Regions from separate parts of the Herbaspirillum sp. C9C3 genome, predicted to be linked through region 3. Evidence: predicted binding sites of a transcription regulator. Region 3 holds the regulator's gene; each other region holds the start of a gene.
What was found. Region 3 encodes HrcA, which represses chaperone genes, less so after heat shock. Its sites were predicted from a motif close to TTAGCACTCNNNNNNNNNGAGTGCTAA; they were not measured.
Positions count from the first base shown of each region.

Region 1 (3,275 bases), on a different contig from region 3:
CCAATCGCAAAGTAGTTGCACGATAGGAACATAGCCATACGTGATCCATACCCAATCTGGCGATCTGCCTGTACTGCAGACAGGACATGCGCCAAACGTCGAAGAAAACCCAGTATTTCGATGCACAACCCAGTTGGAAACAAATTCATTTCCAAAATGCAATTATTTCAGCGATTTTGAACGGCCACTTCCAAACAGAAGCCGGAGGAGTGAGGAGGTCCGTTGACGACCTACCAATTTATTTGACGGAAATAGGGAGAAGGAAAGGGATAGATGTCATACGCCCATTTGGCGATATTTCAGAAAAAGACGCCAAATATTTAACCAAGGTGTTTGATACAGCAATACGAGATTCGGGCTGGCTTGACCTCAGAGAGGGCAGACCGACCATGCCGTCTGGCTTAGCGCTCAAACGTTACCTTTTGGAAACACGAATTTCAACAGGAAAGTTCAGAGTTAAATGGCGGAAGTCGTCTAAGTCTGGAGTGCGGGTCCAGGCCCAGAGCACCTCGCTCCACACTGGTGTCAGCTAACTCTGTCCTAAAAAGTCATCTAACTCTGGATTTTCCCTACTTTGTTCACTTAACTCTGGATTTCTTCGTTCTGGCGAGTAAATCGCGTAGTTCAGTGGGCACTATCAAGATGATCGCGCAGCTGTTCAGGAGTGAGTTTTTCGGCGGCCCCGGCCAGCTCCGACCAGCGCTCTCCATCACAGTCTTCGGCATAGGAAACAGTCCAATTCCCGGCCGGATCGGCTGAAAACTCATAGGCAAATTCCCAGTCGCCCATGACGTTGTCGTCCAGGGCTATAGCCTCATAGATGGGAAGTACGTCACGCATTTTTGGCGAAATTGGCTCGTCGCCATAGCCTGCCTGGAAGATAAAACGCAGGAAATAGCTGCCGGTATGAAAGTGGGCCCGGGGCTTGATCGAATCTGCCGACTCCAGCATGTCCAGTAGGTGAATCCCAACGGCTTCAGGAGAGCCGTTTTGCCGGCGAAAGTGAACTTGATTTTCCCCAAAACGTACGACGACCAATGACGGCATTCCCATGAGCAATATTTCCTTATGAAGGGCTTATAGATAAAGGATGAACGGAGTTCGGTCTTGAGTGACTTCCGAAAAATCCAGGGTTAAGTGACAAAAATCCAGACTTAGACGATTTCCGACATTAAATGAATAAAGTTCAGACTTAGCTGAATTCCGACACAACACTCAGCGCAGGCGATTAAACGCCAGCCCAAGCTCAAAAAAATCAAATTTAAATTTCTGCAGAAAATTTACGATCTTCATAGCGAAGATATCGCCTGAAGCCACAAAGGTCATACTCAGATGACGTTCAAGGCTTTGATTTTAAAGCGGAATATCAGTGTCATTATTTTTGATCGCAATGACATTAATTATGATCGCGGACAGCCATCGACGCCTTGAAAATTCCCCGCCCCATCCCTATACTTAGCACTCGTCACGGCAGAGTGCTAACAGCACCGCCGGACGCAATCCCCTTTTTCTTGCGGTGAGGTTTGCTGCATTTGGAAGAAAACCGTTGCAGGCTACGCCGCAATCAATGCTAACTTATTGAAAATTAAGGAGTTCTCATGAATCTTCGCCCTTTGCACGATCGCGTTATCGTCAAGCGCCTCGACCAGGAAACCAAGACTGCTTCCGGTATCGTTCTGCCTGACGCAGCGACCGAAAAGCCGGACCAAGGCGAAGTCCTGGCCGTCGGCAACGGCAAGATCCTGGAAGATGGCAAGGTCCGTCAACTGGCCGTGAAGGTCGGCGACCGCGTTCTGTTCGGCAAGTACTCCGGCCAGGCCGTGAAGGTCGATGGCCAGGAACTGCTGGTCATGCGCGAAGAAGACCTGTTCGCCGTCGTCGAGAAGTAATTCGGCATCCGGCCTTCCTTTTCCTTCTATATAGATAGAGAAAATCTGAAGGCCTGCGGCAGCAAGACAGCAGCCGGCGCCCCTGAAATTTCAGTCGCGCGCCAGGCTATATGAACTGAACCGAATTTCTGGAGAATCCAACATGGCAGCAAAGCAAGTTATTTTCGGCGATGAAGCACGCGCCAAGGTCGTCAACGGCGTCAACATCCTGGCCAATGCAGTCAAGGTCACCCTGGGTCCCAAGGGCCGCAACGTCGTGCTCGAGCGCAGCTTCGGCGCCCCGACCGTGACCAAGGACGGCGTTTCCGTCGCCAAGGAAATCGAACTGAAGGACAAGCTGGAAAACATGGGTGCCCAGCTGGTCAAGGAAGTCGCTTCCAAGACCTCCGACAACGCCGGTGACGGTACCACCACCGCCACCGTGCTGGCGCAAGCCATCGTGCGCGAAGGCTTCAAGTACGTCGCCGCCGGCTTCAACCCGACCGACCTGAAGCGCGGTATCGACAAGGCTGTCACCGCCATCGTCGGCGAAGTGAAGAACCTGGCCAAGCCCACCACCACCTCCAAGGAAATCGCTCAAGTCGGCTCGATCTCGGCCAACTCCGACGCGGACATCGGCGACATCATCGCCAAGGCCATGGAAAAGGTCGGCAAGGAAGGCGTCATCACCGTCGAAGACGGCAAGTCGCTGGAAAACGAACTGGACATCGTCGAAGGTATGCAGTTCGACCGCGGCTACCTGTCGCCGTACTTCATCAACAACCAAGAGAAGCAGATCGTCGCCCTGGACAATCCCTTCATCCTGCTGTTCGACAAGAAGATCTCCAACATCCGTGACCTGCTGCCGGTGCTGGAACAAGTCGCCAAGGCTGGCCGTCCGCTGCTGATCGTGGCTGAAGACGTCGAAGGCGAAGCCCTGGCTACCCTGGTGGTCAACAACATCCGTGGCATCCTGAAGACTGCTGCCGTCAAGGCTCCTGGCTTCGGCGACCGCCGCAAGGCCATGCTGGAAGACATCGCCATCCTGACCGGCGGCCAAGTGATCGCCGAAGAAGTCGGCCTGACCCTGGAAAAGGCTACCCTGGCTGAACTGGGCCAAGCCAAGCGCGTTGAAATCGGCAAGGAAAACACCACCATCATCGACGGCAACGGCGAAGCCGCTGGCATCGAAGCACGCGTGGCAATGATCCGCACGCAGATCGGCGAAGCCACCTCCGACTACGACCGTGAAAAGCTGCAAGAGCGCGTGGCCAAGCTGGCTGGCGGTGTTGCACTGATCAAGGTTGGCGCTGCCACCGAAGTCGAAATGAAGGAAAAGAAGGCCCGCGTCGAAGACGCCCTGCACGCTACCCGCGCTGCTGTTGAAGAAGGCGTCGTGCCTGGCGG
Region 1 covers NZ_JABFMQ010000002.1:243,846-247,120, reverse strand. Annotated here, with positions in the region: gene HNO82_RS03350 (hypothetical protein) at 87-533, shown strand; gene HNO82_RS03345 (hypothetical protein) at 625-1,053, opposite strand; gene groES (co-chaperone GroES) at 1,599-1,889, shown strand; gene groL (chaperonin GroEL) at 2,032-3,275, shown strand, end outside.
Region 1: the regulator HrcA is predicted to act here: its motif matches at 1,456-1,482, upstream of groES (co-chaperone GroES).

Region 2 (3,275 bases), on a different contig from region 3:
TCTATGGCTATCGCAAGATTACGGCCGACCTGCGCGACTTGGCTGAGCGTTGTGGCAAGCATCGGGTCTATCGCCTGATGCGCACAGAAGGTCTCAAGTCCCAGACTGGCTATCGCCGTCGTGCGGGGCGCTATGGCAAGCCGGCTCTATGCTGACCGTAACGAAGCACGGTCGGATGTGTACGATTACATCGAGATGCTCTACAACCCGAAACGTCGCCATTCCTATAGCGGCAACGTTTCTCCGGGACAGTTCGAACAGCAGTATTTCCACAGGCTGGAAAGTGTCTAGTGCAGCCGGGGCGATTCACTTTGGGGTAGCTAAACTTCCCCAGCTATGTATGAAAAATTGGGGAGACTAACCGAGGGCGCCTTTCTTGTTGGTGCTGCTGAACCGGTCTGAAGAATCGAAGAATCGATCAGGAGTAAGCCTGCAGCGCGGTCTTCATCTTCTTCAGCGCCACTGCCTCGATCTGGCGGATACGTTCGGCCGAGACGCCGAACTCGTCGGCCAGCTCATGCAGGGTCGCACCCGAGCCATCGTCATTGGCCAGCCAGCGGGCTTCGACGATACGGCGCGAGCGGTCATCCAGCTTGGACAGGGCGGCTTCCAGGCCTTCGGACTGCAGGCGGTCGTACTGCTTGGCCTCGATCACGCGGGTCGGTTCCGAATTGTCGGAGGACAGGTAGGCGATGGGCGCGAACTTGTCATCGTCGTCATCGGTGGGCGACTCCAAGGCGATATCGCGACCGGAGAGACGGGTTTCCATCTCGATGACTTCCTCGCGCTTGACGTCCAGGGTCTTGGCCAGGGCCTCCACCTGGGCCGGGGTCATCGCGTCCAGACCTTCCTTGTGGCTGCGCAGGTTGAAGAACAGCTTGCGCTGGGCCTTGGTGGTGGCGACCTTCACCAGACGCCAGTTCTTCAGGATGTACTCGTGGATCTCGGCCTTGATCCAGTGCATGGCATAGGACACCAGGCGCACGTTCTGGGCCGGGTCGAAGCGCTTGACGGCCTTCATCAGGCCGATGTTGCCTTCCTGGATCAGGTCGGCATGCGGCAGGCCGTAGCCCAGATAGCCTCGGGCGATCGACACCACCAGACGCAGGTGTGACAACACCATTTTCTGGGCCGCGCCCAGGTCGTTCTTTTCACGCAGGTCACGCGCCAGCTTGACCTCTTCCTCGTGGGTCAGCATGGGCAGGCGGTTCACTGCCGAGATGTACGCGTCGATGTTGCCCAGGCTGCCGGAAAAACCCAGCGCGAGTGCATTGGACTCGGCAGGCATGAGTGCAGTTTGTGCAGACGCAGATTTCATGGATTCTCCTTGGTTCCTTTGCGGAAACGGTTGAAACGGTAGGAAGCAGAGGCTTCGGTGACCAGGGGCGATGTTCCCGACTTCCCTGGTGCGGCCACGCGGGCCGGTACTGTTTGATGCAGTGCTCCACGAAAACTGGAGCAATTCGATAAGGTATTCTAGCACTCGTCACCCCGGAGTGCTAATAGCATGATGGTGATGGGTCAATAGTGCAATCCTATTGCTTTTCAGCCAATCATTGCATTCCATTCCCTTTATATTAGTCGCCTTTGGGCGACAAAAGTTGCGATCGGGGTCAAAAGGAGGCCAGAAACTTGTAACACTTTTTTGCAGCGCGCAAGATGAAGACAAACGGACGCGGCAGACCTGCCAGGACGACAGGAACGGGCATTGGCCCGATGGCAGCTCGTCATCTGACGAGCTTGCTGCTGTTTAGAAGACGCGGGGAGGGCAAGTTTATTGTTGGCGATGGGCTGGCCCGATAGAATTTCTCGCCAGAAAGTCCAAAGCCCGCAACAGCGGGCTTTGTCCTCAATTTACAGGGGCACGACCAATTGCCTGGAAAACCCCTGTCTCTATGGCGGCGAGTATAGCACCCGACGCACTTCACTTTCAACCGGCTCACGGCATGCTGAAACACCTCACTGCAGCTCGCTTGTCCACTCTCCAGCGCTTCTTCCTCACGACTTCGCACGGCGATACGCTCGGATGTTATGCCTGGACCCAGGCGGTTGCCGCTGGCATGTTGCCGCTGCTGGCCGATGTCGAGGTATCGCTGCGCAATGCCGTGCACGGTGCGTTGTCGCGTCATTACGGCGCGCGCGATTCCTTTGGCTGGATGATGCCCAGACCGAATCCGGCGCACGCCGTCAATCCCGCCGCTCCTCCGATGCTGCCGCCGGTGCACAAACTGAGTTCGAGATCCCGTGATGATGTGGTCTGTGCGATCGACAAAGTCAAAGGCAGGAAACCATCTGCCCATGTCGTCACCCCGGATGACGTGGTGGCGACATTGCCCTTTGGATTCTGGGAGGTGCTCATCGGCGCGCTCGCGCATCACGCGCAGCCAGCAGGGTTGCAGGCGGCGATCCTGGCGGCAGTCTTTCCGCATGCGCCAGATACGCAGGCTTTCCCCTATGACAGTGCTGCGTTCAGGAAGCGGGTGGTCGCTCTGCTCAAGCGGATACGCGACGTACGCAACCGCATCGGGCACCACGACGCCATCTGGACGATTCCTGAATTCGACCGTTTTGGCGTCCTGGGTCTTATCCCGCGTCGGCCCAGGCAAACCGTCAACAGCCTGCGTCTACTCGTCGATAACCTGTTCTGGTTTGCCGGCTGGATCGACCCGGTGATCTCTCTGCACTTGCGCAAGAGCGACCACTGGTGGTCATTGCAGGCCTTGCTCGACCGGCAGGCACTGGCGATCTATCGTCGTTGCGCCGGCGGTGCCGGCACCTATCGGCTAGTGCTGGACAGTGCAACACCGCCCGGCCATGGCAAGCATCGCATGACCAAGGGCAAGCGTACCCTGTCTCGCGTCCGACGTGACATCACGCGTTATTTCTTCTGATCGGTGCAACGAGAGCCCTTGCACCTCAAGCCTTCCTGGCCAACTGCCTGCGTACCGACAGCATCGCCCCGAACAAGCCCAGCAAGCCGCTGGCGGCCAGCAGCAGGCCGATGGCCATGGGGCTGGGCAGGGCCAGCTGGAATTCCGAGGCATAGAGGTGGGCAAAGTCCAGAATGGCTGCATTGAGCGGCTGCTGCGCCGCCACCACCAGCCCCAGCGCCACCAGACCCGCACACAGACCCAGCAAGGCGCCGGTGTAGTAGAACGGACGATAGATGAAGGAATTGGTCGCCCCGAACAAGCGCGAGACCTCGATTTCGTCGCGCTGCGTCATCACCTGCAGACGGATGGTGTTGAACACCACCGCCACCACCACCGCACCCA
Region 2 covers NZ_JABFMQ010000026.1:47,901-51,175, forward strand. Annotated here, with positions in the region: partial or broken gene HNO82_RS22295 (IS3 family transposase) at 1-149, shown strand, start outside; gene HNO82_RS22480 (hypothetical protein) at 196-291, shown strand; gene rpoH (RNA polymerase sigma factor RpoH) at 419-1,318, opposite strand; gene HNO82_RS19100 (hypothetical protein) at 1,947-2,891, shown strand; gene ftsX (permease-like cell division protein FtsX) at 2,917-3,275, opposite strand, start outside.
Region 2: the regulator HrcA is predicted to act here: its motif matches at 1,477-1,503, upstream of rpoH (RNA polymerase sigma factor RpoH).

Region 3 (3,275 bases):
GCGCGCAATGCCGAGCATGGTGCCGTCGCCGCCGACCACGATGGCCACGTCGGCCTGCTGTCCGATCTGCTCGGGCGTCAGGCTGTCATAGCCTTGCAGGGCGATGTTCTCGGCGGTCTCGGACTCGAAGACCACGGTGTGGCCATGCGACTCCAGGAACACGGCGATGTCCGACAAGATCTGCGCGATGCCGACGGCCTGGAACTTGCCGACGATGGCGACGGTTTTGGGTACGGCTGCCTGAACGGGTAATTTGATGGGCCACATGCTGCGGATTAGACCATAATTTGAGATGACATTGTAATGAAACCAAGCGCTTCCCCCCTGCCCTCCTCGCCTGCGCCCTCCTCCATTGAGGCGGTGCTGTTCGATCTCGACGATACCCTGTGGGCCATCGAACCGGTGCTGGTACGCGCCGAAGGCCTGCTCTACGACTGGCTGCGCGAGCATGCGCCCGCCGTGGTGGCGGCCCATACGATTGCCAGCCTGCGCGAACGCCGCATGGCCTTGATGAAGACCGATCCCATGTATCGCATCGACCTCTGGAAGCTGCGCCATACGGCGCTGTCCGAGGTCTTCCGCGAGCATGACGTGGACCTGGCGCTGGTCGACCCGGCCATGGCCGTATTCTCCGAGGCGCGCAGCACGGTGGCGCTGTTCGATGACGTGGAACCGGCGCTGCTGCGCATGAAGGGACGGCTGACGCTGGGCTCGGTCTCCAACGGCTTTGCCGACCTGGATCGCATTGGCCTGGCCGGTCACTTCGGCGTCTCGATTGCCGCGCACCGCTTCGGCCGCGCCAAGCCCGACCCGGCCATCTTCCATGCCGCCTGCGAAGCGTTGCAGGTTGCCCCGGCGGCCACTGTCTACGTGGGCGACGACCCGCTGCTGGACGTACAGGGCGCACAGCAGGCCGGCCTGCGGGCGGTGTGGATGAACCGTTTTGAGCGCACGCTGCCGGCAGGCATCACGCCGGACGCCATCTGCCGCGACCTGCATGAGCTGCATGACTGGCTGCAAACGCAGGCCTGATTCTTCGTACAATGTCCCCCAGGACGGAGTCGCCGTCACATTTGGCGGATATGCCGCTAGAATATGCCCCATGCAACTCGATAACCGCGCCCGCACACTTTTGAAGGCCCTGGTCGAACGGTACATCGCCGACGGCCAGCCTGTGGGCTCGCGCGCCCTGTCGAAACTGTCCGGTCTGGAACTGTCCCCGGCGACCATCCGCAACATCATGGCCGATCTCGAAGAGATGGGCTTCGTCGCCAGCCCGCACACCTCGGCCGGGCGTGTGCCCACGCCGCGCGGCTATCGCATGTTCGTCGATACCCTGCTCACCGTCGAGGCCATCGACGAAAGCGCCCTCGAAGGCCGCCTGCAGTCGCGCCTGCAGCACAGCGGCTCGTCCCAGAAGATCATCACCAATGCGGCCCAGGTGCTGTCCTCGCTGTCGCAGTTCGCCGGTGTGGTAATGACTCCCAAGCGCGAATCGGCGTTCCAGCAGATCGAATTTCTGCGGCTGTCGGAAAAGCGCATCCTGCTGGTCATCGTCGACCAGGGTGGCGATGTGCAGAACCGCATGCTCTTGACCGAGGTCGATTACACCCCCAGCCAATTGACCCAGGCCGCCAACTACATCAACCAGCATTACGCCGGCCAAAGCTTCGACCAGGTGCGTGTGCATCTGCAGGGCGAGCTGCGCCAGCTGCGCGACGACATGACCACGCTCATGCAGGCCGCCGTCGAAGCCGGCAGCGACGCCATGAGCGAAGAGGCCGACAACAGCGTGGTCATCTCCGGCGAGCGCAACCTGCTGTCGGTGACCGACCTGTCCTCCAACATGAATTCGCTGCGCCGCCTCTTCGACATGTTCGAACAGAAGACCGGGCTGTTGCAGCTGCTGGATGTCTCCAGCAAGGCCACCGGCGTACAGATCTTCATCGGCGGCGAATCCCAGCTGGTGCCGATGGACGACATGAGCATCGTCACCGCGCCCTACGAGGTCAACGGCCGCATCGTCGGCACCCTGGGCGTGATCGGGCCGACCCGCATGGCCTACGAGCGCGTCATCCCCATCGTCGACATCACCGCCAAACTGCTCTCCAGCGCGCTGAGCCAGCACTGAGCCCGGCCAGCACAACCATCCCGCCAGAACGCAAAAAAGCCACGTGCGACCACACGTGGCTTTTTGCATTTTGCTTCACGCTGCCTTGCTCAAATCGAGCCAGGAAGCGATGGCGGGCTTATTTCTTCACTTTCTTGCAGTTTTTGCAATGACCGTAGAGGGCCAGGGCGTGGTCGGCGATCTCGAAACCATGCTCCTGGGCAATCTTGATCTGGCGCTTTTCGATCTCGGCGTCGAAGAATTCCTCGACCTTGCCGCAATCCAGGCAGACCAGGTGATCGTGGTGCGAGCCTTCGTTGAGTTCGAAGACGGCCTTGCCGGTTTCGAAGTGATTGCGCTGGAGCAGGCCGGCCTGCTCGAACTGGGTCAGCACACGGTACACGGTGGCCAGACCCACGTCCAGGTTGTCGGAGAGCAATTGTTTGTAGACGTCTTCGGCGCTGAGGTGGCGCACCGAAGTGTTCTGGAAGATCTCAAGGATCTTCAGGCGCGGCAGGGTCGCCTTCAGGCCGCTGGCCTTCAGTTCGGATGGATTGTTCGGCATGGTAGAGTGGGTTCCCGGGGTTTACTGGTCTCGAACAGGCGCGGCGGTCCACTGGGAAGACCTGGCGGACCGTTCCGGCGGGGCGGTGGGGAACGCCCTTTTACACCCGGAACGCACTCATGCCTATTTAAGAAGTAAGTTCTAGCTTATCATATAGTGCTTTAGGCTCATGGCTCAACCCGGTTGAAATCTTTATGCGCATGCTTTCCCGAATGAAGTCCCGTCATCACACCGCTGCCCTCGGCCTGCTGGCCGCACTGGCCGTCACGCTGGCCGGCTGTTCCTCGACCAAGGCGCCGGAACAGGCGGCGCCCACCGATACCTCGGGCGTGAAGGTGACCGGCAAGAGCAACAGCCTGTTCGGCTTCCTCAAGCCCTATCGCATCGACATCCAGCAGGGCAACTTCGTCTCCAAGGAAATGGTGGCGCAACTGCGCCCGGGCCTGACCCGCGACCAGGTGCGCTTCGTGCTGGGTACGCCGCTACTGACCGACATGTTCCACAGCAACCGCTGGGATTACGACTTCCGCCTGGCCAAGGGCAATGGCGAGATCATGACCAGCCGCGTCTCGGTGTTCTTCAAGGATGACCTGCTGGATC
Region 3 covers NZ_JABFMQ010000015.1:21,652-24,926, forward strand. Annotated here, with positions in the region: gene HNO82_RS14675 (NAD kinase) at 1-267, opposite strand, end outside; gene HNO82_RS14680 (HAD family hydrolase) at 304-1,032, shown strand; gene hrcA (heat-inducible transcriptional repressor HrcA) at 1,103-2,131, shown strand; gene fur (ferric iron uptake transcriptional regulator) at 2,250-2,675, opposite strand; gene HNO82_RS14695 (outer membrane protein assembly factor BamE) at 2,888-3,275, shown strand, end outside.